DNA from 3 places in the Pseudoalteromonas sp. SWXJ133 genome. Region 3 is predicted to be linked to each of the others. Evidence: predicted binding sites of a transcription regulator. Region 3 holds the regulator's gene; each other region holds the start of a gene.

What was found. Region 3 encodes LexA, which represses DNA repair genes until DNA is damaged. Its sites were predicted from a motif close to TACTGTATNNNNATACAGTA; they were not measured.
Region 1: a site for LexA is predicted at 5,403-5,422, ahead of ruvC (crossover junction endodeoxyribonuclease RuvC). Genes of this name have one in related genera too.
Region 2: a site for LexA is predicted at 4,406-4,425, ahead of I6F40_RS05700 (DUF4007 family protein). Genes of this name have one in related genera too.

What each region holds. Positions count from the first base shown of each region.
Region 1 covers NZ_JADYXJ010000020.1:36,170-46,107, reverse strand. Annotated here, with positions in the region: gene tolB (Tol-Pal system beta propeller repeat protein TolB) at 1-157, opposite strand, end outside; gene tolA (cell envelope integrity protein TolA) at 167-1,093, opposite strand; gene tolR (protein TolR) at 1,098-1,526, opposite strand; gene tolQ (protein TolQ) at 1,513-2,217, opposite strand; gene ruvB (Holliday junction branch migration DNA helicase RuvB) at 3,193-4,200, opposite strand; gene ruvA (Holliday junction branch migration protein RuvA) at 4,208-4,825, opposite strand; gene ruvC (crossover junction endodeoxyribonuclease RuvC) at 4,828-5,352, opposite strand; gene I6F40_RS14175 (ABC transporter permease) at 5,484-7,985, opposite strand; gene I6F40_RS14170 (ABC transporter ATP-binding protein) at 7,975-8,688, opposite strand; gene I6F40_RS14165 (arylesterase) at 8,689-9,312, shown strand; tRNA gene I6F40_RS14160 (tRNA-Pro) at 9,424-9,500, shown strand; gene I6F40_RS14155 (hypothetical protein) at 9,676-9,938, opposite strand, start outside.
Region 2 covers NZ_JADYXJ010000005.1:144,521-154,458, reverse strand. Annotated here, with positions in the region: gene I6F40_RS05720 (phospholipase D-like domain-containing protein) at 1-356, opposite strand, end outside; gene I6F40_RS05715 (hypothetical protein) at 349-753, opposite strand; gene I6F40_RS05710 (ATP-binding protein) at 807-2,612, opposite strand; gene I6F40_RS05705 (DEAD/DEAH box helicase) at 2,624-4,279, opposite strand; gene I6F40_RS05700 (DUF4007 family protein) at 4,512-5,450, shown strand; gene I6F40_RS05695 (hypothetical protein) at 5,452-8,850, shown strand; gene I6F40_RS05690 (phosphoadenosine phosphosulfate reductase family protein) at 8,834-9,730, shown strand; gene I6F40_RS05685 (cysteine desulfurase family protein) at 9,742-9,938, opposite strand, start outside.
Region 3 covers NZ_JADYXJ010000036.1:10,789-20,726, forward strand. Annotated here, with positions in the region: gene I6F40_RS18840 (endonuclease) at 1-346, opposite strand, end outside; gene I6F40_RS18845 (DnaJ C-terminal domain-containing protein) at 578-1,546, shown strand; gene I6F40_RS18850 (chaperone modulator CbpM) at 1,546-1,866, shown strand; gene I6F40_RS18855 (membrane protein) at 1,942-2,667, opposite strand; gene I6F40_RS18860 (hypothetical protein) at 2,981-3,361, shown strand; gene I6F40_RS18865 (PaaI family thioesterase) at 3,362-3,802, opposite strand; gene lexA (transcriptional repressor LexA) at 3,970-4,587, shown strand; gene coxB (cytochrome c oxidase subunit II) at 5,070-6,212, shown strand; gene ctaD (cytochrome c oxidase subunit I) at 6,212-7,804, shown strand; gene I6F40_RS18885 (cytochrome c oxidase assembly protein) at 7,804-8,334, shown strand; gene I6F40_RS18890 (cytochrome c oxidase subunit 3) at 8,370-9,245, shown strand; gene I6F40_RS19860 (DUF2909 family protein) at 9,148-9,456, opposite strand; gene I6F40_RS18900 (SURF1 family protein) at 9,471-9,938, shown strand, end outside.

The DNA.
Region 1 (9,938 bases), on a different contig from region 3:
CAGGGATTGGACCTATACCTTGATATTTAAAAGGTACTATAGCGATAGGTCTTGCACCATCTACACCCTCAGTTATTACAATTTCAAGGGCTGCATTAGCAACACCCATAAACCCAAAAAGTAACACTAAACAGGCTGTCTTTATTTTGTTGAACATATCATTCCTTTAAAATTCTGGCTTGATTGTTAAATTGATATTCTTAAGTTGTTCGAATACGTCTTTATCTTTAGATACCGGTAATGTGTCGGCCATACGCACAGCTCTTAATGCAGCTTCACATACCAACTTGTCGCCGCCTAATGATTTAACTTGAGTCACCAAACCATTAAAGCCTAAACGAATATTGACTCGGCACTGTTGGTTTTTCATTTTTTGATCAATCAGAAGGTTTTGCTGAATACGCGCCATAATTAATGCACGGTACTTATCAACTTCGCTCACCACTTGTTGCTGACGTATTTTACTACGGGCAGCCTGCTCTTTGGCAAGTTGCTCTTGTAACATTTGCTCTTGCATTGCTTGCTGGCGTTTACGTTCTGCCTCGGCTGCACGCTCTTTAGCTTCCTCTTCACGTTTTTTACGTTCAGCTTCTGCTTTTTTAAGTGCGTCTTCTTCGGTTTTACGTTTATCAGCAGCTGCTTTTGCTGCACTTTCAGCTTCTTGCTTTTGCTTCTCAGCTTGCTTAGCTTTAGCGCGCTCTTTTTGCTCGATAGCACGTGCTTTTTTAGCTTGTGCTTGCGCCTCGGCAGTTTCTTTTTCTTTAGCTTTACGCTCTAGCTCTAGCTTTTTAATATGCCTAGATTCAGATTCGCGTTGCTTACGTGCATTTGCCGCTCTGCGTTCTAAATCGCGGATACGTTTGTCTTCAGCACTTTTTTTATCTTTTTCTTTCTTTTGAAGCTCAGCAATTTTTTGCTCAACTTGCTTTTGATCAACTGTAACAGCCGACACCGCTTTATCTGGCGTAGGTATAGCCGAATTAAGCGTTACTTCCATTACTTTAGGTGCTGGCGGATGAATATTTGCAGACGCATACAAAAAACCACCAATTCCTAAATGAAGTACTATCGATTTTACTACTGAACTATTCATACAGCTACTTCCCCTCAAAGGATTCAGTCATTAATCCTACTGATGGTACGCCTGCGTTTTTCAAAAAATCCATTAGTAATAATACTTCTTGATACGACACCTTACCCGAGCCTTTGATCATGACCGGCACATCAGGGTTTTTCATTAACTGTAATTTTATAACCGCAGCTACATCAAGTGCTTCCATAGGTTCTTCTGGATCAGTACCTACGCTTACATAATATTTACCCTCTGCATCAATTGAAGCAATAATGGGCGGAGTATCTTTAGTATCAACTAAATCAGACTCTTCCATTTTAGGTAAATCAACTTTTACACCATGTGTAATAAGCGGTGCTGTTGCCATAAATATAATAAGTAATACCAACATTACATCAATGTAAGGTACTACATTAATTTCTGCGACCGGACGGCGCTTTTTACGCTGATACATTCGCTTGTGCCTCTATTTGTGTAGCTGCTTGACGGTGTAAAATATTAGCAAACTCTTCCATAAAGTTAATATAGTGAGACTCAAGCTTTTCAACACTGTTTGAAAAACGGTTATAAGCAATAACGGCCGGGATTGCCGCGAATAAACCCATAGCAGTCGCAATAAGTGCCTCTGCAATACCGGGTGCTACCATTTGTAATGTAGCTTGCTTAACTTCACCTAGTGCAATAAAGGCATTCATAATACCCCACACTGTACCAAACAAACCGATATACGGACTAATAGAACCTACCGTTGCTAAAAACGATAAGCTAGATTCAATTTTTTCAATTTCACGAGAAAGCGCAACACGCATAGAACGGTGCGTCCCTTCCATAACAATACTCGCACTTTGAAATGTATTCTTTTTATGACGAGCAAACTCTTTAAAGCCTGAAGTAAATAAGGCTTCAATTCCTTGAGACTGACCGCTGCGTGACGATATTTCGTTATACAATTTGCTTAAATCAATACCGGACCAAAATTTTTGCTCAAATTTCTTAGCATTTGATAGTGCATCTGATATTGCTTTTTTACGCTGAAATATAATTGTCCACGACATTACAGACATGGCAACTAGCCCTAACATTACTAACTGAACAAGCAAACTTGCTTCTAAAATTAGATCTAAAAAATTAAGCCCTGATCCCACGTTAAACTCCTAAGTAATTTCAAAATACGGCAAATTGATTAATTTGTGTAGATATGACCGCTTACACGGCCAAAAGTTGCATCTAGTGTATCTACTCCATTTCAAGCTGACAACGATATTGCTATGAATAGGCAACAAAAAACGTTAAAAAACAGCTTTAGTTAGCATTTCCCTTTGCTTCAGCAGTTTATTTAATCTTTTAAATAAACTCGCTAACTATAAATATGCGTAAATATATAAGCAAAACGTCATAAAATGCGTCGTTTATTCAAAATAAGAGCATAAACACTCAAAAGTTGTCAGCCCCGTCTTAATGTAATAGTAAAACTAATACCGAGCCACAATGAAAGTCATCACTTAAGCTATAAATTTCATAACCTTATAAATTTAACGATTAATTAACGCGCAAGATTAAAACAACAATAAAATTCACCGGATTAGTTTTTATAATCTGAAAATACAAATTTTCTAGTTTGAATAAAAAGGTGATCTTACGTATTATTCTCCCATACCGAACTAGCGCACTGAATGAGATAGCTTCATTAAGCCAAGTTCTTAGTAATATGATATTTTATCGTATTACATTGTTTTACTCTTTCTGGATAAAACCAAATTAAGTAAAACGTAGTTCCCTGGATTACTTCCTTCAACTTGTTGTTTGCCCGCATTTTTTGCGGGCTTTTTTTGCCTGCAATTTACTACGCTACACACTATATTTATAAACTAATAATCGCTTTACTCAATCTACGATAAGTAATTCGCTTACTAGTTTGAGCGAAAGGCAGGATAGCTTCGCGAGTCTTAACGCCCTGTGAATTAACAGTTAACCATAAAGCGCATAAATTTTTAAGTAACATTTGCAACAGTGTGTTGAGGTTTTGGGTAAAATACCAACTTGTATAAATATTTGAAAGAAAGGGGTACTAAGTCAATTACCTGCTGCGCAATAAACCACAGCAAGTAATGTGTATGAGGCTAGTCTTTTTTAGGAAGTAAACCAAAGTGATGGTATGCACTGTCAGACACTATTCGCCCACGCGGAGTACGCTGAATAAATCCTTGCTGAATTAAAAATGGTTCTATCACATCTTCTATTGTTTCACGCTCTTCACCAATAGCTGCAGCAACATTGTCGAGCCCTACTGGGCCGCCCATAAATTTTTCAATTATGGCGAGTAAATATTTGCGATCCATATAATCAAAGCCACTTTTATCTACGTCAATCATATCAAGCGCTTGCTTAGCTACTTCGGCGTTTACTGTACCGTCAGATTTTACCTGTGTGTAATCGCGTACACGACGTAATAAACGGTTTGCAATACGTGGTGTACCGCGCGAGCGTTGTGCAATTTCGGTTGCGCCATTGTCACACATTTCTAAACCAAGATAATGTGCAGAGCGCCCGACTATGTGCGACAAATCTTCTACAGAATAAAACTCTAATCGCTGCACAATACCAAAACGGTCACGTAGTGGCGATGTAAGCGAGCCTGCTCGCGTAGTGGCACCAATAAGTGTAAATGCAGGTAAGTCTAATTTAATAGAACGCGCAGCTGGGCCTTCACCAATCATTATATCAAGCTGGTAGTCTTCCATTGCTGGATACAGTATTTCTTCAACTTGCGGGCTTAGCCTGTGTATTTCATCGATAAAAAGTACATCGCCTTCTTCTAAATTGGTAAGTAGTGCAGCTAAATCGCCTGCTTTTTCAAGTACAGGGCCTGATGTTGTTTTAATACTTACGTGTAATTCGTTGGCGACAATATTTGCAAGCGTGGTTTTACCAAGCCCAGGTGGGCCAAATATTAATAAATGATCGAGCGCTTCACCACGGGTTCGGGCAGCTTCAATAAAAATTTCCATTTGTTGCTTAACATGAGGCTGGCCTCTGTAGTCGGCTAAAAGTTTAGGCCTTATTGCACGATCTATAGAGTCTTCATTTGTTTTTTCAGTCGCATCAATTAAGCGATCCGCTTCAATCATGGGTTACTCACAACATTGATTTTAAAGATTCTCTAATAAGAACCTCAGTAGACATATCGGGTTTGCTTATCGATTTTACTGCTTTTTGAGCTTGTGGCAATTTATAACCTAATGCAAGCAGTGCCGATACGGCATCATCGGCTGCGTTATTAGCTATTGTCGCATCGCTCATTGGCTCTATTACTGCGCTGTCGCTAAATGGCGTAAATAAATCATTACCCCAATCTTTTAATCTGTCTTTCATTTCGAGTACTAAACGCTCGGCTGTTTTTTTACCTACACCGGGTAATTTAACTAGCGACGTTGAGTCTTCGTTATTTACACAGCTTACAAATTGCTTTGCCGACATGCCCGATAAAATAGCTAAGCCAAGTTTTGGACCAACGCCATTTGCTTTTAATAGCTCTCTAAACAAGGCACGCTCAACTTTATTATTAAAACCAAATAATAGCTGAGCATCTTCACGCACTACAAAGTGGGTGTAAACAATCGCGTTTTCACCAATTTTTGGTAAATCGTAAAAACAGGTCATTGGCATTTGTACTTCGTAACCGACACCACTTACTTCGAGTAATATTTCTGGTGGCTGTTTTTCGACTAAAATACCATTTAAGCGGCCTATCATAGTTATTTCCTTAATCGTCCTCTAACGGTTTTGCTTGCGCTACCCGCTAGTTTAATTAAATTTTGTTCTGAGTGAGCGTGGCAAATCGCAATAGCGAGTGCATCAGCTGCATCGGCCTGTGGCGTACCGGGTAGTTTTAAAATATTTTTTACCATGTGTTGCACTTGAGTTTTATCTGCACCACCGTTACCTACTACTGCTTGCTTAATTTGCCTAGCTGAATATTCAAATACGGGCAAGTCGGCCATTGCAGCGCCTACAATAGCAGCGCCTCTAGCTTGGCCAAGCTTTAAAGCAGAATCGGGGTTATGCGCCATAAATACTTTTTCGATGGCAAAGGTTTCTGGTGAAAACTGCTCAATAAGCTGTGTAATGCCTTGGTAGATCATTTTAAGTCTAACCGGAAAAGGATGATCAGCTAGCTTAATACAGCCACTGCCTAAGTATGTAAATTTAGAACCTTGGTGGGCAACAACGCCATATCCGGTCAAACGTGAACCAGGATCGATCCCTAAAATAATGGCCAAACTTGCATTCTCATTATTGTTATTTTTAAATTACGCTAATAATGCCAGAGCACTGTATAAATTACCAGTACAAAGAAAACAAAAATGCCCACGTGTTAGGTGGGCATTAGAAGGAGCATGTTAGTTTAAGCTTACCCTAGGGCACGCACTAATCCTTGAGTGTTTTGTTTAAGTGTTCGAGCAATCATTAAATAGCCTAAACCTGCTACAAATACTCCGCCCGCTACCGGCCCAATAATCCATATATGTGGGTGTAGCTTACCGGCTAAATCAAACATTTGTTGCTGCACAATTAAAAGTGCTATATCACTAAAAAATGCTGCGACTAAACCGGCTAAACCACCGAGTAATAAAAACTCATACAAGGTCGCGTTTTTAATTAATCGGCTTTTAGCACCAAGTGTTCGTAGTATTACAATTTCTTGCATACGTTCACCCAAGCTAGCTTGCACTTGCGATATAAGTACAAGCGCTCCACACAGCACTACAATAGCCAGTACAAAGCCAATGGCGAGCGATACTTGCGAAATAGTTGTTTGTATTTGCTTAACAAAGTTATCAATGTCAATGGCTGTAATAGTTGGGTAAGTGCGCAGTAACTGGCTAAAGTCACGCTTTTGCTCTGGGTTTATGCGTACCGACGAAATATACGTTGCCGGAAAATCTGCAAGTACATCTGGGCTTAAAATAATAAAAAAGTTAGGTTTAAGCGTAGCCCAATTAACTTTACGAACACTGGTAATTTTAGCGTCGAACGACTGCGAACCAATTAAAAATGTAAGCGTGTCGCCTATTTCAACATCTAAACGCTCAAGCATCGACTCCTCTACTGAGGCTTCGGCTGTTGCATTTTCACCAAACCACGCGCCTTGTGTTACTTCGTTTTGATCTGGTACATCCTTAAGCCATGTAAGGTTTAGCTCACGGCCAATACCGGCACGTGCTTCTTCGTCTTTTTTCTCGTTGTCTTGCAGCGATACAGAACGTGCTACCAACTCGCCGTTCACCGCATTTACGCGCCCACGAATAGTGGGATAAAACTCTGATACTTGAATATCTTTTTGAGCTAAATATTCATTAATTGGCTCAAGCTCATTTTGCGTAATATTAACTAAAAACGCATTAGGCGCATCGGCAGGAAGTTGCGACTGCCAATCAGATATCATGTCGTTTTTAAGTACCACTAAAAACAGCAGTAATTTAATCGCTAACGAAAAACTAATTAACTGTACCGCGTTCACATTTGCACGCTTTTGAATAGATGCAATTGCAAGCGACCAACTGTTACCTGGCTTAAGCCCTAATTTTCGACCGCCACCAAATATTAATTTAGATATCAAAAACAACACACCAATTAGCGCAAGCGTTGAGGCAAACAAAATAAGCGTTATTTTTATGTTGTTACTAAATAACCACATTAATAAAAACACAGTTAGCGCACTCATGCCTAAATGCACACGACTTACTGCCAACTTGTCACCTAAGTTACGGCGCAGCACTCTAAGCGGTGGAATATCAAATAAATCAAATAACGGTTTAATAGAAAACATAACAGCACAAATTACGCCAGTGCTAATAGCCACCAGCCACGGTTTAAAGCCACCTAAAGGTAGCTCTGTGCCCATACTTTTTGATAAGTAACTTGTTGCTGTTTCTTGCAAGCCATAACCAATTAAAAGCCCAATGCTTACCGCCATTGCACATACAAGCAATAAATGGAGCATGTATATTTTGCGGATCATTGAACGGCTACCGCCTAGCGTTTTCATCATCGCTACTGGGTCGTATTGTCGTTCACAATAACGTTTTGCTGAAACGGCTATAGCCACTGCGGCTAAAATAATACCTAATAGGCCGGCAAGTAATAAAAAGCTCTCTGCACGGTTTAAACTATTTGAAATAGGTGATTGACGGTCTTTAACGCCGTACCATTGTTGGTTTTCTTTCATTTGTGGTTTAAGCCACTCGTAAAAGCTATTTATATCGGCCTCACTACCTGCATAAAGTTGGCGATAATAAACACGACTACCTGGCTGCACAACTTCGGTTTTTGCCACATCGCCAATATTAATAAGCACGCGGCGGCTGCTCGAAAATACATTAAATGGCGCATCGGGCTCTTCTACAATCACTTTTGAAACATTAAATAATGCAGCGCCAAGCTCTACTTGCGCGCCTATATCAATATTTAAACTGTAAAATACTGATTCACTTAGCCACACATTACCAGGCGTTGGTCCGCTATTAGCAACCTTAGTTTCACCTGTTAAAGTGTCTTTAACTTTTAACTGCCCTTTTAGCGGATACGCATTAGATGCCGCTTTTACTGAGCTAAACTGCATTTCATCATCGGCAAACAACATAGTGTCGAAATACACCATTTGTGCCGTTTTTAAATTTTGGCTTTGTGCTTTAGTAATAAAAGCAGTGTCGAGAACATGATCGCTTGCAAGAACACGGTCTGCAGCAATAAAAGCACTGCTTTTTTGCGCAATACTTTGCCCTATTCGCTCAGTAACCATCGACAGTGTAAGCACGGTTAAAACAGCAAGTGCGATAGCCGCGCTTATAACGGTTAACTCACCACGGCGAAATTCTCGCGAAAATAACTTAAGCGCTAACTTAACCCACATCGGCAACGTCCTCTACTTCGCTTTTTACCAGTAAACCCGCTTCTATTTGAATAATATGCTCACATTTTTGTGCAAGCCCTTCATCGTGAGTAACTAAAATAAGCGTAGTGCCATGTTGAGTATTTAAATCGAATAATAAGGATTCAATCATTTTACCGTTTTTGCTGTCTAAGTTAGCCGAAGGCTCATCAGCAAACAGTATTTTAGGTGTACCAATAAATGCTCGCGCAATAGCAACACGTTGTTGCTCACCGCCAGATAGCTGCGACGGATAATGATCAATTCGATGGCTCAAACCTACTTTTTCAAGTAAGGCAATTGCTTGCTCTTTCGCATCACTTTCGCCAGCAAGTTCTGCTGGAAGCATAACGTTTTCTAGTGCAGTTAAGCTTTGTACTAACATAAACGATTGAAACACAAATCCAATTTTAGCCGCGCGCAGTGCAGCACGTTCTTCTTCATCTAAATTGTGTAATGGCTCGCCATCTAAAAATATTTCGCCGCTGCTTGCAGTGTCCAGCCCTGCTAATAAACTGAGTAACGTAGATTTACCAGAGCCCGATGTGCCAACAATAGCAACAGACTCGCCATGCTTGACATTAAAGCTGATGTCGCTGAGGATGGGCAGCTCACCTTCAAAGGTAGAGACTACTTTAGACAAACCATTAACCTGAATTATATTTAATTGAGAAAGCGCTGACATATGACTCATTCAATCCTACGTTTAGTATTCATTTTATTTTTAGTTACCAAACCGCTGAGCGCAGCAGCCGACAACACGATTTTAATACTCGGTGACAGTTTAAGCGCAGCCTACGGACTTCAACAAGAAGAAGGCTGGGTAAAATTGTTACAAGATAAATACGACGACGAACAAGCCGACATAGAACTTATCAACGCCAGTATTAGTGGCGAAACATCTGGCGGCGCGCTGCGCCGTTTAGATGCATTGCTTGAGCAATACGAACCCTCTCATGTACTTATTGAGCTAGGTGCTAACGACGGTTTACGTGGTTTTCCAGTTAAAAAAATGCAAACTAACTTAACGTCTCTTATTCAAAAAAGCCAAGCAGCTAATGCGATGACCGCATTAATGGAGATTTACATTCCCCCTAATTACGGCCCGCGCTACAGCAAAATGTTTACAGACACTTTTACAGACGTTAGCGAAGAAACAAATGCATATTTAATGAACTTTTTTATGCTAGATATTGCCAGCCAATCTGATCTAATGCAAAACGATAGTTTACACCCTAACAAAAAAGCCCAGCCATTAATACGAGATGAGATGTATGACTCGATCAAAAAGTGGTTAAATAAAGACTAGCCAATTAATACACCGCAAGAGTGCTACTTTATGCCTCTTGCGTAATAAACATCCAAACAAACAATCGCTTATTGATTTTTAAAAAAATACACGTACTATTGCATACAAAGTCGGTATGTGGCGCAGCTTGGTAGCGCACTGTCATGGGGTGGCAGGGGTCGAGAGTTCGAATCTCTCCATACCGACCAATTAAATCCTTCCTAGAATAATGAGCTATAAATAATACTATATACTTTATCCTATTATTAAATTGTAGTTATTGCTTACATATCGCACATTTATCGAACTCTACCTATTTCAATTTATTTCCACACTTGCGGTCTGGCTGCGTGGAATATAGGAATAGAGCTAATGGCACCAAAATTACATTCGATCCATATGATTCCATAAGTACCTTTGCTTACTGTTAATTTCTATCTCTAAATTTAATACTGCTAGATGGATTCTATGAATAGTCTTTTTCATCTCATCAAATATTTTCATATTCACATCCCTATCAGTAAAGATATTCTCACCACTTTTTGTTCGTCCATTTCGATGAACACAATCATGCCTATAGCTAATAAGCCTCTCTAAGGAACTTCTATTTTCTTTACCAATGACATCATTAATTTTTAGATTGAATA
Region 2 (9,938 bases), on a different contig from region 3:
TAGTTACTTTCAGCAACAATAGCGAGCCCTTTACCAGTGAGGTTAGCACTACCATTGAATATTAAATCATCATCTATTTGGTAGATTTTCGCATGTAAGTTTAATAACGCTTTTACATGATAACCTTTTTGAACAGCTCGCTTTATAGTGACAAAATCACTAGCCCCACTTAAAAAGTCACTTGGTATCAACCTACCAATAAGTGAAACATTCGAGCAGTCGGCAGTAAGTAAACTATCCATCCAATCAAAGCCAACTTTAGAAATAAAAGCTGATGCAACAACTAATTTTTTACAAGAAGGCAGAACGACTTCTAAATCAGTTTTTAATTTATCACCCGAAAATAAATTACTCAAAATTTATACTCGCCAATTTATCTTCAAGAAACTCACTCAATCGAGAAACATACTTTATATCTCGCTCTTGTACCTTCTCATTAGTTGTTTCAAATGTCATTTGACACATACTAATGATGAAAAAATCTATTATTTGTTTTTGTTCTTTTGATGACTTTGAATAGACTTTTTCATAAAAAGGGTGACTTCCATTTATATCTATATACAAATGATTATTTAAAAAATTAAACTCAAAAGCATCATGTGATTTATTTTTTACAATCTGGATACTTGTATTCAACTCTTTTGGAAACTGCAAAGCTACTTCGGCGACTTGCTGTTCTAGAGCATTACGAACTATAGGATCTTTTGTTCTTTTTTTTAAAAAATAGCTTACGGGATCAAATAGTGTTTTCATATTCTACGCCTTATCTAAGGCTAACAACTTTAATATTGTTAGCCTTACCCATATTAAAGGTCTAACTCTTCAAACATCTCTTCAATAACTTCACCCCAGTCATTACGTGCTCGTTCCAGTTGGCGTCGTTTATTTTCATTAGTTGTAGAGTCTTCCATCACTGCCCAAGCTCCTAGCAGCACTTTAAATATCATTTTATCTTTATCTGACATTTGGCTTAAGAATTTTGTGTATAGCTCGTGCTCAGGATTAATAATAAGTACAGCAATACCTTGAAGGTTTTCTACTTCGAAAAAAGATTGATTAGAAGTTTTACTATATTGAACACTTATTCTAGATTGTAAATCTTCCATTTTCTTGGCAGTTAATTTTGCATTTGTTTCATTATATCCAAAATCATCTACTAATTTCTTTTCTAATTCCTGGTAGTTAGGTTTTTGTGAAAGAGTATTACCTGGACTTATCTCATCACGCTTATTCATAACACTATTAACAGTGAGACTAACTTTATCATCCTCGGTTAGATTTTCACTCTCGCTTTTAGTTCTTGTAGTAGTTAAAGCACGTGCTCTTTTTCTTGCATTGTTAATCGCTTTTTTTAATTTACTTGAAATCTCAAAAAGAACAGCGCGCTCTTCATCATTGTTATTACGGAGATACTCTATTATTGCCCCCTCATTATCTAAAACACTCTCATCATCAATATCCATTTTTTCAGCAATTAACTCTTTTAAATTATGAGCATGCTGCTTATTATTAGTGACGCCTAATACTTCATCTAATGAAGGAGGAATATCAATTTCAACTCCCATGAACCGTGTTTTAGTTGCATCATCTTTCAAAAAAAACTCATTTGATATAAGTTCAATTTCTCGATCAGCACGCATCACTGAAAGACCAAAGTTACGCTCACAGTTTTTTCCATATATCGTGTTACCAGCTTTATTTTCAGGGCTACTTTGTAAAATTCGCTTTATAATTTCTTCTCTTGCAACTGAGCTACGTATGCATATCGTATGTCTTGCTTTTTGAAATTCGACTTGAAACTTAAAATTTTCAAGCTCTTCAAAAAATGTAGGCTCCTCGTCTATGTGTAGGCCCGGCAATTCTGGTAGAGCAGAGTCAGCAATCAAGTAAAGTGGGTCATTTGCTTTAATAAAACCTGTTTTAGTTTCGCGTTCTAATGCCTGCATTTTAGAACCACCAAAAGTATCAAAAACTTTAAATTGAACTGAACACTGACCTTTAGAGATAAACCTACGGTACATTCTACCTATTTCATATTGTGATTTAGCAAATAATGTTGAAGAGCGCTTCCACTTTAATTTATCTAGATTTGACCATAAAACAAAGGTACCTGACTCAGGCATGTCTCCGTCAAACATCGAATCTAAGTATTTCTCGGGCATTTCGACTAGAGTTGGTTCAGGTAAGTCACTATAAATACCGTCTATAATTTCCTGAACATCTAAATATGTATAATAAACCTCATGTTTATTTTTCCAACTCCATACTTGAATTCTTTTACATTGAGAAACAGATGCATTAGGTAAACCCATACCAAACTTACCCATTCCTTTAGTATCGTCATTTAATAAGTTGCCATCTTTATCTTTCTCACGGCCAGACTCGCCAAAACCCAAAGCTGAAGCTAATAAGCTCTGTGACATCCCAGCCCCATTATCGACAATAGCAATCTCTTCAATAGTTCTTTTTTGATTTTCAAAAATTAAGATTTCAACTTTATCTGCTCCCGCCTGAATTGAGTTATCTGCTAACTCAGCAATCGCGTAAGCGGTATCTTTATAGCCGTTAGAGCGCGCGGAAATAATATATTGTTTAGGGTTTACTAAAGACATTCTATAATCCTTTAAAGTTTTTCATTTTCAAGCTCTGTCCACATTTCATTCCAATGCTTAAAAGCTAAATTAACATTATTAAACTCTGATATTTCATCTAGCACTGTATAAATACGTGCCGTTTTAGGAGTTAAAGAGGGATTACCGCGTAATGCGCGGCCTATCATTTGTAGATATAAAACTAAGGAGTTAGTGGGTCGAGCTATAATTGCAACATTTGTTTCTGGAGCATCAAAGCCCGTAGTAAGCATTTCGCAATTCACTAAAACATCTAAATCACCATTCTTATAATTATCGATAATTTGAGTTTTTTCTTCAGAAGTAGTGCTTTTACTATCAACAGATGCAGCTTTAACGCCCATGCAACATAAAGAAAAGGCTAAGTTTCTTGCATGCTCAATATCACAAGCAAAAATAATCAATTTTGACTGATTGCTTTTTACTTCATGAACTGCTGTTTTAAGAATAATAGAATTACGATTGTTTGAACTGCTAAGTTTTTTTAACAACTCACTCTCAGTGAAATGACTTACAGCACCTGTATTTTTATAAATATCTATATCGTCATAATTTAGTTCAATAAACTTAGGATCAGCTAGATAATTCTCTTTTATCAAAAACTCCATTGGTTGATAAGGCGCAACATCCATAGTAATTTTATTATTACCAAAAAGCTCAGCAAGAGCTTTATTTTCTGGATCTAATTCAGGTTTATCGTCTTTATAAACACGCCCAGGCGTAGCCGTTAAACCAACTAACTTAGCTTGTGGAGAAAACTCCAAAAACCGCTCTAAAACGTCTTTATAAGTCGAAGCTAATGCTCGATGAGCCTCATCAAAAATAACTAATGTTATTTTTTTATCAAATGCGGCGGTTTGGTGTGGTGTCATTGAGTTGTAATAAGAAACTAACTTTTGTAATCCCCCTACAACAAAGCCGCTTTTGATACTTTCCAGTGAAAAGTTATTAGAACCATAATAACGACCTTGGATAATTTCTCTATTACCCAACTTTTGCCAAGCTTTACTGAATTCTTCAGATGCTTGTTCACATAAAATTTCAGAATTAGCTAACCAAAGTACCATTGCATCTTTTTTTGTCATTAAATGACGACATGCTATGTGCATAGCTGTTCGGGTTTTACCAGCGCCAGTAGGTAGGTGAATTATCGCTTTATTATTATTCCCAAACTCTATCGAATTAAATACCTTATCAGATATCTCTATTTGATAAGGATATAACCCATACTCAGGCTTTACAGTGCGGAACGCTTTATATTCTTCGACTTTATTGCTGGAATCTATAAAGTTTAACCCTAAAGAATTTAAAAATGTAACTAGCCCGAGCTGTGAGTTGCAGAAATTTTTTACATTTACGTAGTGTTCAGGATTAATTTCGTTTACATAAGAGCCGTTTATTTTAAAAATTATTTCATTAAGGTCTTCTTTACTCAATCTATCAATAAAATACTCACGGCTTGTTTTAGCTAAAAGTAACCGCGCTGGATTTGAGTTTATTATTGCTTGAACTAATAACTTTTGCTGATTATTTTCATCATAGTATGACTTGTCTATGTTCAAAGTATTCTCAAAGAATGACAATGAATCTTGACCTGCGAGAAACTTTAAAGCATTAACACTAAAACAGTTTAGACACTTTTGAAACACATCTTCTCCTTAAGATTTAAAATTAAAAGCATTTATTAACTTCACACAATTAAGTTTGCATTCATATTTCCAGAGACTACAACAAAAGTATGTACCTAACAAGGTGTTATAATCATAACTAATAACTACTGTACATAAATACACATTCTGAGATAAAGTTCTTTCGCTGCTACAAAAATAAAGTTAATATTGCTCTTGGACATTCTCTCCAATTAAAGGTTACAAAATTAGCATGAAAGCGAAATTTACAGGGCATGACACCTTCCCTTTACGCTACGGATGGCTATTCAAAGCTATTAATCACTTGAATAATAAAAGCAATTTTTCGTCTAGCGAAGACAGTATTCGCAATTCTGTTGTTGAATTAGGTGTTGGTAAAAATATGGTAAAGGCGATTCAGTATTGGGCTGAATCAAGCAACGTAATAAAAAGAAGTCCTCAAAGTGAATATGGTCATTATGTGACTGATAGTGGTAAATACTTGTTTGGCGCCTTAGATAAAAAAGGACAAGATCCTTTTTTAGAACTGCCTGGTTCTATTTGGTTACTGCACTTCTGGTTAAATTTTAATAATGAAAGCCTCACAGCTTATCGTTACTTTTTTAATTATTCTAATGTTCAATATTTTGAAAAAAGTAAACTTACCGATGATTGCTATGACGATGCAAAACGATTAGTTAAAACAGAAGTTGGTAATCCTAGTACTCTAAAAAAAGATGTGGACTGCTTTTTAAATACTTACAGTAAAAAACAAAAAAATAGTACTGCTAAAAAAGTAACTAAAGTTGATGAAGATCACTTTACTTCGCCTCTTTCTGAGTTGAACTTATTGCAAGATAACGGGGGCGGATTCTATATAAGTAATCTGTCTGAGCGCCCTGAATTACCTGTTGAGATATTTATTTTTGCGTTACTTAAATTTTTTAATAACGAAACTCAAGATTCAAATGTTGGCACTATCGATTTTGACTCGCTTCTGACAAAACCTTGCTCTCCGGGAAGGATTTTTAGGCTTTCAGAGTCGGGCTTAGGTCAAAAGTTAGACGAAGCTCAAGAATTTACTGATAAGCACGTAACTTGGGTTGATTCACTAGGATTGAGACAGGTAAGTATATCAGATGATATAAAAGGCAATGCTATCAAACACTTAGATATGTACTACGGTAAATAATATGTCAGATACTTTAATTACAATAAATCAACGCTACAAAAGTTCGACACGAATTGATACTGAGAGTACTGATTTTTCTCCGTTTATTGATGAATTTGTATTGCATGGTACAGCCATTAATGTACTTGATACTATTAGTCGTGAATTTGAAAATAGCACTCAACGCGCTTTTACTATTACTGGGCCTTATGGGTCTGGTAAGTCAACCGTGGCCTTATTTTTATCATGCTTACTTTCTATAGATGTTGAGCAACGTACTTATGCATTGCAAAAGCTGAATAGTGCTCAAAATATTATTACTGATTTTGATAAACGCTTTGCATTAAAAAATGGCTGGCAAACAGTTAAGCATGTATGTGGTTTAGAAGCGCCAGCGAACAGTATTTTAATTAGCTTACTTAATGCGTTTGATGAAGACTTTGATAAAACAGAAATAGCTGATTTTGATGATGATAAATGCTTAGCTGAAATAAAAAAATTATTACAGAAACCCAGTAAAAATGAAGACGGTGTTTTAATTTTACTTGATGAAATGGGTAAAGCTTTAGATTACCAATCCCGTGAGAACAAAGACCTACATTTATTTCAATCTTTAGCCGATATTGTACAACAAGCAAAACGCCCTGTGCTGCTTATGGGTTTTTTACATCAAGCTTTTTCGGATTATGCTAAAAATAAAGATGTTAAAACTCAAAAAGAATGGAGCAAAGTACAAGGTCGCTACCGTGATTTGAGCTTTAACCCATCAATTGATGAATCTTTAACTCTCGTTGGTGACTCTATTTATAGAGCACCGAAAATAGCTGATGCTATTGAATCAAAGTATGCCAATTTAGTTAATACTGTAAGCGGTGCTTTTGCTAATCAAAATAAAAACGTCAATGCACTTAGTAAAACATTACCATTAGATCCTATTGTTAGTTTATTGCTTGGCCCTGTTTCTCGTCGTCGTTTTTCTCAGAACGAGCGTAGCTTATTTGGTTTTTTAGCCTCACATGAAAAACATGGTTTTAGAGAGTTTTTAAATAATAGCTACAGTGAGCTTAATGAAGAGCTAGCTTTGTATCGCCCAGAAATGTACTGGGATTACCTTTACCATAATTTACACCATTTAATTGTTACCTCTCAAGATAGTAAAGCGTGGCTCGAAGGCTCTGATGCAATATATAGAGCAGAGCAAAAAGGTGGCGTGCTCCATATAGCTATTACTAAGCTAATTGCGCTATTAACTATTTTTGGTTTTCATCATCAGTTACATGCAAAACGAAACTTTATAAAAGAGTATTTTGTATGTCGTGGCTATAAAATTGAAGATGTTGATGATGCGATTGCGGAATTAGAAGCTAGTACTGTTATTATTTATCGCCAGAAACATGACGCTTTGTTTGTGTTTCAGGGCAGCGATATAGATATTAATAACCTTATTAGTGAACAGGTTGAGGTTGTTAGTGAAGGTATTGATTGGACTGAAGCATGTGCGACACCACAGAATATTTTAGCGACAGCGCATTACCATAAAACAGGTACCATGCGCTGGGCAACAACTAAACTTTTAAATAAGTTTGATGCTCAAGTATTTGAGTCGTTTGTCACAAAACCTAAAACAGGTGAAGCATTTTTATCTTTTGTTCTACCAACAAATCCTGATGTTGCCAAAACACTTAAAGAAAATGCTAAAACAATGCCATTTGTTGTAATTGGTACTTTTAATGATTTTAGCAATTTAAAAACCGCTGCAATTGAGTTGATAGCCCTTCGCAAAATATTAAAAGATGAGAAAAAAATTGCTCATGATCTAATTGCTAAGAATGAGCTTGAGAGCCGAATAAAGTTTGCGCAATCAAATGTAGAGACTGAACTACAAAATGCTTATAAAAATGCTCGCTGGTCATACTTAGGCAAGAAATTAGCATTACTTCCTGTAACAAAAATAGCGTCTGATATTGCGGAGGTCATATTTAGTAAGTCGCCTCCGGTAATAAACGAGTTAGTTAACCGATCTAAACCTTCGGGCAGTGCAAACAGTGCAATACGAAAATTAATGAATGCAATGTTTGAGAACGGCGATAAAAAAGATCTTGGGTTTGATGATAAATCATTCCCTCCAGAAAAGGGTCTTTACCTATCTTGTTTGAAGAGTAAAGGTTGGCACTGCGAAACGCCTGAGGGTTACTTATTCCCGAGTGAGTGGAGTAAAGAGTCTATAAGTGCTAATCCCAAAATGCATGAATTATTTGAAAGTGGTTTTGAGTTCATAAAAAATAACTCAGCGACAAAACATGTAACAATGGCCGAGCTTTATGAAATGTGGATGTTACCACCATTCGGTTTAACCGCAGGCTTGTGCCGTATATATGGTTTAGCATTATTGAAGGCACTTGAAGGGCAAGTAGCTTTTTATGACTGGGATTCGACAAAGCAGTTTGTTTTTATACCTGAACTTGATGAAGAATTAGTTAATAAAATATATAAACACCCGATTGAAGCTGGCGTTAGGTATTTTAAAATATCAGAAATCCAAAGCCATTTACTGGATAACCTTGCTAAAGCAACTTTAGGTGAAGCCAAAAAAGATGATGCCATTTTAAATATTGCTAAGCATATTGTAGGTATTGTTCATAAACTACCTACATGGGTAAAAAAAACAAGCGGCGAAAGCTTTACTAGCTCAAATGAAAGTGGGTTAACTAAGCAAGCTAGAGACTTTAGAAATAAAGTGATCGCCGCAAATGATCCATATAAATTAGTGTTGGATGATTTACCCGCTGTTTTTGGCTTCAAACAAGATGACCCTGAAGTTGAGGAGAAGCTAGGTGCGTACCTTAAAACTGCGATAGAAGATTTAAGCGCACAGCACGAAATGCTACTCAACGGCTTTAAGCAGATTATTATTAATATGCTAGGCGAAGATTTTAATAGTGTTTTAAAAGCCCGCTGCGACATAGTTGAAAAAGAAGCTAAACGCCCTAAAGTAAAAGATTTAGCAAACCGCTTGTCACAATTCATTGATGGTAAATCTAAATTTGAGTTTGTAATTAATATATTAACGGGTGTGCCTGAGCCTAAATGGACAGACAAGCTTTTGCGTACTGGACTAGATGAACTACAAAATTTATGCGTGCAATTTAGACGTATTGAATCTTTTAGCAATTTTCAGGCTAAAGGCTCATCGAAACCCATTGCTTTTATAACTACAGATGACGATGGTAACCATCAAGAGTTTAGTAGTTTCACGAAGCATGATTTAGTGGCCGATGGTGATGTACAAGCTGCGGTAGATAATATTCAACGAGCTATTGCCGAAATGCCAAAAGAAAAGCAACTGGCGGCACTTACCAACTTATTAACTAATTTGATGGATCAAACACAAATAGAGGTGCCAAATGACACAGAAAGTTAAACATGTTTTAGGCCTTTCTGGTGGTAAAGACAGTAGCGCTTTAGCTCTATTTGTTAAAGAGACTTATCCTGAGCTAGACGTAGAGTACTTTTTTACCGATACGGGTTATGAGTTACCTGAAACAAATGAGTTTATTGATCAACTTGAAGAAAAGCTTGGTTATATTCATCGATTAAATGCGCGTTCTTTAAATAATATTGAAGGCCGTGGTGAAAAAGACTTTGCTCACCTTTTAAAAGAGCATGGTAATTACTTACCTTCTCAAAGAGATCGGTGGTGTACTGTTCAAATGAAGCTAAAACCTTTTGAACAGTGGTTAGATAGCTTTATTAAAGATGGTTACAAAATAAAAAACTATGTTGGCATAAGAGCAGATGAACCTGAACGCGTAGGTTATATGACAATTGAAAAGCCAATTGAATCTGTCTTCCCATTTAGAGAACACGGCATAGTAAGAAGTGATATTGAAAATATATTACAGCGCAATGGTTTAGAACTGCCTGAATATTATAAATGGCGCTCTCGCTCTGGTTGTACATTTTGTTTTTATCAAAGAAAAATTGAATGGGTTAAGCTTATGGAAAAGCACCCCGATTTATTTGAAGAAGCCAAAGCTTTTGAAAAAGGCGATGACAACAATACTACTGTAGGTGAACGCTTTTATTGGATGGGCCAAGGCCAGCCATTAGAAACATTAGAAGACCCAGCAGTACAAAAAAGAATTATTGAAAATCACGAGAAGAAAGTTGCTCGCTTTAACAAGAAAAAGCGTCGCAATGCACTGTTAGGCGACTTTGACGGTGTATGTGAATTCAATGAATTAGATGATATTTATGATGAAGCAGAAGGCGGTGGAGCCTGTGTAACATGCTATAAATAATAAGGAAGCGGCTAAATAGCCGCTTTTTTTATAGCTGAGACCAATAGATTAATATCTGCGGTTGTGACTTCGTTCGTAAAACTTATGCGAAAAGTAAATTCAGCTTCCTCACGACTCAAACCTAATGCAGTTAAAACATGTGACGCTTCAATTTCTTTAGAAGAACAAGCGGAGCCCTGAGCTAAACAAAAGAGCTCTTCATTGTCTC
Region 3 (9,938 bases):
TAGCACTTACTTTACGGCAGTTTTTACGTCCGCCATCTTGCCAACATTGTAGCTGATGACCAAATTCCCACGCCGGAACAATATGTTCCCACTCAATGCGTAGTGCTCGCACATTTACTTTGCCTGAGCGGGTAAGTGTATTTCGAGGAATGTAACCACAGTTAGAAGGATCAGGAATGAGTTTTTTGCCTTCTTTTTTAATATCACAACCGCAGTAAATACTTTTGGCGTTGTCAGGGAGGGTTTTAATTAAATGTCTTTTAGCCGTTGAAAAACGGGTAAATTGTTCGGCAGATACCGAAAAACACACACAGCAAGCCAGTAAGGCCAGAATAAATCGAGTCATATCCATCACAAATGTGAACTACAGGAACAGGCAGTTTAAAGCCTTGAAGATAAAAGATAAAGTTAACTTAAGGCCTGCACTTATATTACTAAAAAGTGTCCGATTAATTTTTTATTCAAAGTTATTTTCACTATTCATTTATTTCTTACTATTTATCGTATTTTAACCACACAAGATTATACGTTAAGGAGTATGCTTAAAGCTTACTCAATATGGGGATTTGGATTGCAAATGAAATTTGTTGATTATTATGCAGTGCTCGGAATATCGCCTGATGCAGACGATAAAGCAGTTAAAGTAGCTTATAAAAAATTAGCCAGAAAATATCACCCAGATGTAAGCAAAGAGCCTCAAGCAGAAGATAAGTTTAAAGAAATAGCAGAAGCTTACGAAGTCATTCATAACAAAGAAGAACGCACTAAATACGACGAGTTACGTCGTCATCAACAAAATCGTGCTCGTCAACAGCAAGGTAATTATGGTGGTAACAATGCCTCATCGCAAAGTAATTATCAGCAAAGCGATCCTCAAACCGATCAAGAGTTTTCTGATTTTGTTAATTCAATGTTTGGCGGCGCCGGTGGATTCAATCGTTCCGGGCAGAGCAGAAGTAACGCCGCTCGCGCGCAAAAAGGACAAGATGTGGAAATAGAGTTCCCGATTTTTCTTGAAGAGACTTTAGTTGATACCGTTAAGCCTGTTGAGTTTATGTTACCGCAGCGAGATAGTAGTGGTCGTGTCTCTGAAATTAAAAAATCACTTAAAGTGAAAATTCCCGCAGGTTCAGTAAATGGCGAACGAATTCGACTAAAAGGGCAAGGCGGATTAGGGTCAGCGAACGGGCAAAATGGCGATTTGTACTTACAAATTAGTTTAGTGCCCCACCTATTATTTGATGTTGAAGGTCATAACCTAAATATAGTCGTCCCTCTTGCACCATGGGAAGCGGCTCTTGGTACAAAAATAAATTTACCTACGTTGGCAGGCAAAATCCAATTAACTATTCCATCTAATAGTCAGTCTGGTCAACGCTTGCGTATTAAAGGTAAGGGATTAATGAGTAAAAAAGCCAAAGGTGATTTATTTGCTGTGCTTAAAATTGTTAATCCAACATCTGTTGATGATACCAGTAAAAAACTTTGGGAAGAATTAGCCGAAAAAGCTCACTTTGATCCCCGTAATAACTGGAGCAAGCCATAATGCAAATTATCGTGACACAAAAAGATGATTTACTTACTAGCAAAGAGCTATGTTTGAGTAGTGATATTAGCGAAGCAATTTTATATGAGCTAGTTGAGCACAATATTGCGGTTCCAATTGAGGGGAAGCATGTTACGCAGTGGCAATTTACGGTATCTGCAGTGACCTTAGTTAAAAAAGCGGCCCGTATTCAACATGACTTTTCGTTAGATTGGTCGGCAATAGCTTTAGTTTTACAATTGCTGGATGAGCGTGATGAGTTGATTTTCGAAAACGAAATGTTAAAGCGACATTTGAGTCGATTTAAACACTTGGAATAAAATCTGCCCTTGGGTACTTCCTAGGGCTTATTTACTCTTTGGTGAGAGTGCGCTAGTTCTTAAAAACCAATATGACTACTTTGATTTATTCTTACTTTTAATTCGGATAAATCGTTTTAGTCGTATGTTTTGCATAAGTAGTAATATACCACTTAGGCAAAAAAGTACGCTGGTTGCTGCAAAACTAATAAGCAGCGGATTATTAAAATCCTCTCGCTCATCGTAATCCATAATATGTAACATCCAAAAAAAGTCGAAAATTCGCCATAGTGTGCTGCGAACGGTGACAACTCTGCCGTTATTTTCTGACAAATACAGTGTTGTGTTAAATGTGTCGTCAAATTGTACCTGCCAAACATTGGTTTTATATCCAACTTCTCGCATACCTTGCTTTAGCAGTACAGCGCTTGTCACTTGAGCATCAATAAGTAAGTGTGCTTTAGCATTTGCGGTAATTTGTATTTTAGTTGGCGGCTCAAAAGGCCGGCCTGTTATACCGTTAAAGCTTTGCTGTTCATCTTTATTTATTACTGTAATTATAGGTGTGGTTAAAAAGTTCTCAAAAATTATTTGTGTTGGATTAACCACCTGAGATGCAATATCGTTAAGGGAGGCAACATAATCAGCCTGCGTAAATGGGTTATTAAGAGTACGTGTTGCAAGATGCTCCCCATGAACTTTATCAAGAGGAATAGCGCTCATGACTAAACCGCCTAATAGCCAAGCTAAAATTTGTAATGTGAGCAAATAACCGAGCCATTTATGTAACTTGCGAGCATACTTAAATATTTTTTTATTCATGTTTTAGTCTTATTATTTTTAGAGGCTAGTTTATTACATTAATGGGATTAGTTACTGCGACATTTTGTCGCAGTTTAAACTATAGCTTACTGTAATCATTTAAAAATAAAAAAGATTACACTTAAATTGCTAACATGACTTATTTGTTTAATTGAGCTGAGTGTTTGATATCCAGCTAGCTTTAAACGCTAAAAAATACTTAAAAGCTGCGAAATATCTATATAAAGTGGTTAATAGAGCATAGTTGATTTGGTATAACGGTAAAACTGCGTTAAAGTTTGCAATGAAATTATTAGAGGATAAATACGAAACGATGTCGGAAATTCAATTTTTAAATGTAGATCTTGAGCTTGAATCAAAGCAAGATATTAGTTTGCTAGTGGCAGACTTGAAAAAAGTCGCGACGATTTTACATTATGACAAAGACGAATACCGTCAATTAGCGCGTATTGAAGCAACAGGTGTAGTAAACACGCCTGACAAAGCAATAAACCATATATGTGAGCTTATTGAATCGTGTTCGCGTAACGCGCTAAAGCAATGGTTAAGCTGTTCACGTAGAACGTTTGATATTGGTTTTGAATCAGGCACTTCCCCTAAGTGCTTTAATCAAGCCTTAGATGCAGATACATTACTACGTATATCTGCGATTGGTGCGGGTATGGAAATTACAATTTACCCAATCGAAAAGTAACTACCTTCGCTCTACGACTGCTGCGGTCATTTTTGATACGCAGCACAGCTCATTGCGGCTATTTGTAATTTTTATTTCCCACACTGAACTACGTTTGCCAATATGAAACGCTCTTGCCGTTGCTGTTAAAGTGCCGTTGCGAGATGCTTTTAAATGACTTGCGCTAATTTCCTGCCCCACGCAGTAAAATTTTGTAAAATCGACAACAAAGTTAGCTGCATAGCTGGCAACTGTTTCGGCAAGTACAACGTTAGCACCGCCGTGAACCATTCCCATTGGGTTATGATGCTCAGGAATTGCCGGCATAGTGGCTACTAAGTAATCATCACCAATTTCAGTGACTTCTATTCCCATGGTTTTCATTAATGTTCCTTGGCCATCAATGCCTTGTTCTAACTGCTTGCACAGCTCTAAAGTGATGGGCTGGTACCAAATACTCATAATGACTCCTTTGCTTTTTTAATCATTTATAAACCTAGCTTTAGTTATATCCCTAAAATGTACACAAGTGAAATTACTTTGGCTATTTTAAGGCTTAATTTAAATTTGCGATTTTTATTTAACTGTATATACTCACAGTTAAATGTACTGTATGGAAAACCAGTTGTATGCGACCATTAACGAACCGCCAAGCTCAAATACTCGAACTAATTAAAGTTTTTATTAAAGACACTGGTATGCCTCCTACACGTGCTGAAATAGCGCAAACATTAGGTTTTAAAAGTGCCAATGCTGCTGAAGAACATTTAAAAGCACTTGCTAAAAAAGGCGCAATTAAAATGAAACCAGGTGCAAGCCGTGGTATTCAGTTAATTGAAGAAGAAGAGCCAGAACAATTAGGTTTACCGCTTATAGGGCGTGTTGCTGCTGGTTCACCTATTTTGGCGCAAGAGCACGTTGAAAGTCACTGCAAAATCGATCCATTAATGTTTAAACCGGCTGCAGATTTTTTACTACGCGTTAACGGTATGAGCATGAAAGATATTGGTATTATGGATGGTGATTTACTTGCTGTACATCGTACTCAAACCGCTGAAAACGGGCAAGTTGTTGTTGCCCGCCTAGACGAAGACGTAACTGTAAAACGTCTTGAGAAAGCGGGTCGTAAAGTATTACTTCATGCTGAAAACGACGATTTTGAATCTATTGAAGTAGATCTTGAGAATGAGTCTTTTAATATTGAAGGCTTAGCCGTTGGCGTTATAAGAAACGCTGATTGGATGTGACTTTAAAAATAGCTTTTAAACAAGCAGTTTTATAAATGCGTACTAATTAGTACGCATTTTTGTTTTAAATTCGCACTAAAAATAGGGCATAAATAGCTCACTGACAATTTAAGCTGTAAACTTTTTTGCACTTATATTTTCCCCCTTCGAATGCGTTAAACCCCTTTGTTTTGCTCATCTTTTGAACTTACTGTTACCTAGTTGGTTATTGATTTTTTATTAATTACTCAATATCACCTGATTGTTTTTTATACTAAAACTTGCTTGTTGTTCATTTTTTAGCTAATTATTAATGTGCTGAGCTAATAATAACTCACAGCTTTTTAGTTTTGAGAACACACAATATACACAAACCCGTTGTTGGCGCAGCAAAACCAATCAATATTAAATGAGATTGACTAAAAAAATAAAAATAACGAATTGGCGTTTAAGCCGTACGCCTCTTCGCTTTGCATTCGCAATAGCATCAAAGGAGCCGTCACATGGGTAAACTGACCTCTACCTTGTGGCTTATATTATGTGTTTTTTCGCACCCAGTTTTGGCTAACAGCCAATACAATATGCGCAAAGGCGTAACCGATATAAGCAATAATGTATATCAGCTGCACATGACCATATTTATAATATGTTGTGTGATTGGGGTGATAGTGTTCGCAATTATGTTTTGGGCACTTATTCATCACCGTAAATCTAAAGGGGCTGTACCTGCCCAATTTCACGAAAGCACTAAAGTAGAAATACTTTGGACTGCAATCCCGTTTGTTATTTTAATTGCTATGGCAGTACCAGCCACTAAAACCCTAATTGCAATGGAAGATGCCAGCAAAGCTGATCTCACTATTAAAATTACAGGCTCGCAATGGAAATGGCATTATGAATATATGGGTGAAGATGTAGAGTTCTACTCTATTTTATCTACCCCGCAAGATGAAATAGCGAATCTTGCAGATAAAAATCCTAACTACTTACTTGAGGTTGATAAACCTCTCGTACTGCCAATAAATCAAAAAGTAAGATTTTTAATGACTTCTGACGATGTTATTCACTCTTGGTGGGTACCTGATTTTGCAGTTAAAAAAGATGCGAATCCCGGCTTTATAAACGAAACATGGACGAACATAAATGAAGAAGGTACTTACCGAGGCCAATGTGCTGAGTTGTGTGGTAAAGATCATGGCTTTATGCCCGTTGTGGTGGTCGCTAAATCTGAGGCTGATTTTAAAACGTGGCTTGCAGATGCAAAGCAAGCTAAACAAAAAGCAGCATTAGCAGATGCCGCATTACTTGATAAAACCCTCCCAAAAGAAGAATTAATGACTTTAGGCGAACAAGTATATATGGCCAATTGTGCTGCATGTCATCAGCCTACTGGCATGGGGTTACCGGGTGTATTTCCTGCACTTAAAGGCAGCCCTATAGTGCTTGGCGATATAAAAGATCACATTGATGTAGTTATCCATGGGCGACCCAGTACGGCAATGCAAGCATTTGCCAAACAGTTATCTATAAAGCAATTAGCAGCGGTTATTACTTATAAACGTAATGCGTGGGGTAATGATACGGGTGATGTTATTCAACCGAGTCAAATACAGGCAGCACTTGATGCCAAAGTGGAGGCGAACTAATGAGTAGCATAGTAGAACAACCTAACGCCAATGAAGCTCATCATGCTCATCACCCAGCTAAAGGTTTTAAACGCTGGCTTTACACAACTAATCATAAAGATATAGGTAGTTTATATTTAATTTTTTCGCTGACCATGTTCTTAATTGGTGGTGGAATGGCCATGGTGATCAGAGCTGAATTATTTCAACCAGGTTTACAGTTGGTCGATCCTCACTTTTTTAATCAAATGACCACAGTGCATGGTTTAATTATGGTGTTTGGTGCGGTTATGCCGGCCTTTACAGGCCTTGCTAACTGGATGATACCACTCATGATTGGCGCGCCAGATATGGCATTGCCAAGAATGAATAACTGGAGCTTTTGGATTTTACCGTTTGCGTTTTTAATCCTATTGGCATCGTTATTTATGCCTGGTGGGGGTCCTGCATTTGGTTGGACTTTTTATGCACCACTGTCTACAACATACAGTAATGATAATACTGCATTGTTTGTATTTGCCGTACATATTATGGGGATTAGTTCAATAATGGGCGCAATCAATGTGATTGTAACCATAGTGAACTTACGTGCCCCAGGCATGACATGGATGAAGTTGCCCTTATTTGTATGGACGTGGTTAATTACTGCCTTTTTATTAATAGCGGTAATGCCAGTGCTTGCAGGGGCTGTCACTATGGTACTTACCGATAAGTATTTTGCGACCAGCTTTTTTGATGCCGCAGGCGGTGGCGACCCGGTGATGTTCCAACACATTTTTTGGTTTTTTGGTCATCCCGAAGTATACATAATGATTCTTCCTGCCTTTGGCATTATATCTACAATAGTACCTACCTTTTCTCGTAAAAAACTTTTTGGCTATGCCTCAATGGTATACGCCACATCCTCCATAGCACTATTGAGCTTTATTGTATGGGCTCATCATATGTTTACCACTGGGATGCCGGTCGCTGGCGAGTTGTTTTTTATGTACGCGACCATGCTTATATCGGTACCTACAGGAGTAAAAGTATTTAATTGGGTTGCCACAATGTGGAAAGGCTCAATAACTTTTGAAGTGCCAATGCTTTTTAGTATTGCGTTTATTGTGCTGTTTACCTTAGGTGGCTTTTCGGGGTTGATGCTGGCAATTACACCTGCTGACTTTCAGTACCACGATACTTATTTTGTAGTGGCGCATTTTCATTATGTATTAGTAACAGGGGCTGTATTTTCGATAATGGCGGGGGCCTATTACTGGCTGCCCAAGTGGACGGGCAATATGTTTAATATCACGCTAGCTAAATGGCATTTTTGGCTATCGCTGGTGAGTGTGAACGTATTGTTTTTTCCTATGCATTTTGTAGGGCTTGCCGGTATGCCGCGTCGAATTCCCGATTATGCACTTCAATTTGCCGACTTTAACGCAATCATAAGTATTGGTGGATTTGCCTTTGGTTTATCGCAATTGTTGTTTGTAGCTGTGGTAATTAAATGCGCGCGTGGCGGTGATAAAGTGCCTGCAAAAGTATGGGAAGGGGCAGAAGGGCTTGAGTGGGAAGTTGACTCTCCAGCGCCATATCATACTTTTTCTACGCCGCCGGTAATTAAGTAATGACACACGCACCGCTACTCAAACGTTTGGTACTTATTTGCATAGGCATGTTTGCCTTTGCCTTTGCTTTAGTACCTTTGTATGACGTGTTTTGTGATGTAACAGGGCTTAATGGAAAACCTTCGCTTGAGCAAGCAGAGCAAAGTACACAAATAGTACAAAATCGAGAAGTCGGCGTTAGCTTTACTACTCACGCACAAAGTGGTGCACCGTTTGAAGTTAAATCAAAAGAATACAGTGTAGTGGTAAAACCCGGTGCAATGCGTGAAGTAATGTTTAGTGCTAAAAATAACAGCAACCTAGATAAAGTAATGCAGGCTGTACCATCAGTCTCGCCAGGTAAAGCGGCAAAGTATTTACACAAAATAGCCTGTTTTTGCTTTGTTCAGCAACCTCTAAAAGCAGGGGAAGAACTTGAATTTAAATTACTTTTTTATGTTGATACCGCACTGCCGAGCGATATTGAAGAATTAACTTTATCTTATACCGTATTTGATATTAGTGAACAGCTGGTGGCAAGTAACAACTAGCTTTTTAAACTAGTGTGAAACTAGGAGTAAATAAAATGAATCAAGAATATGAGCATTATTACGTACCTGAGCAAAGCCCATGGCCTATTGTAGGTGCTGTTGCATTGTTTTTTATTGCAGTAGGGGCAGGCTTGACTGTTATGAGTGTAGGTAAAGAAGGTGGTAGCGGGGTTTATCTGCTTTATGCCGGTATTGCTGTACTTGTGTATATGTTGTTTAGCTGGTTTAAAAATGTAATTAATGAATCGGACCAAGGTTTGTACTCAGCACAAATGGATCGCTCTTTTAGACAAGGTATGAGCTGGTTTATTTTTTCTGAAGTTATGTTTTTTATGGCCTTTTTTGGTGCGCTTTTTTATGCACGCGTATTGTCGGTACCTTGGCTTGGAGGCGCAGGCAATAATGCAATGACTAACGAGGTTTTATGGCCAACTTTCGAAGCTGTTTGGCCGCTAGTTTCAACACCTGCTGGTGAAACTACTCAAGCTATGGGCTGGCAAGGCTTACCGCTTATAAATACCTTAATACTGCTTACTTCCTCAGTTACTTTACATTTTGCCCACGTAGCGATGGAAAACAATAAACGCACTCCACTTAAAGTTTTTTTAGGCGCTACTATTTTATTGGGCGTTTGCTTTTTAGGGCTGCAAGTTGAGGAGTACATGCATGCATATAATGACCTTAACCTAACGCTAGATGCGGGCATTTACGGTAATACGTTCTTTTTATTGACTGGTTTTCATGGCATGCATGTAACGTTAGGAACCGTACTTTTATTTGTAATATTTTTACGGATATTAAAAGGGCACTTTACTAAAGATAAGTATTTTGCTTTCCAAGCAGCTGCTTGGTATTGGCACTTTGTTGATGTGGTGTGGCTGTGTTTGTTTGTATTTGTATATGTGCTGTAGCGTTTATTGGCGAATTATTTGCTTTAATAAAACCAAGTTTAAGCGCTGCAATAACAACAACTAAAACAACGACCGAAAACAATACGCGACGACCTAAAAAGTGAGACATAGGTCGTCCCCCAGTTTTCCCTGACACCATAATAAACAATGCTCTAAATAAGTTAAAAAGTATAAATATTAACAACAGTACGATAATAATTTTAATAATCACTGAGTTGACCCTTTATGCAGTTCGTTTTATGGCACAAACAAAAGCTTAGTTCACTAATCACACTTTGTATGGTTGTGGTTGTTGTACTTGTGTGTGTGCGACTAGGATTTTGGCAGTTGGAGCGGGGTGAGCAAAAACAGCAGCAACTAACCGCTATTGCTAAGCAACATACTCGTGGTGTGATGAGTTGGTCTCAATTACATAACCTGCCTGATAGCTGGAACAAAACAGGTGTATTGGTTGAGTTAAAAGGGCGGTTTGTACAAAACCAATATTGGCTTTTAGATAATCAAGTTTATAACGGACAAGTAGGGTACGACCTACTTGCTTTACTAAAGCCAGCCAGCGAAGAAAAAGTGATTTTAGTTAATTTAGGATGGGTAAAAGCGCCTATATCTAGAGATACACTGCCAAAGGTTACTCTGCCTACAGGTGTTTTTATTCTTAAAGCGCAAATAAAAGAAAATAACCTAAGTAGCTTT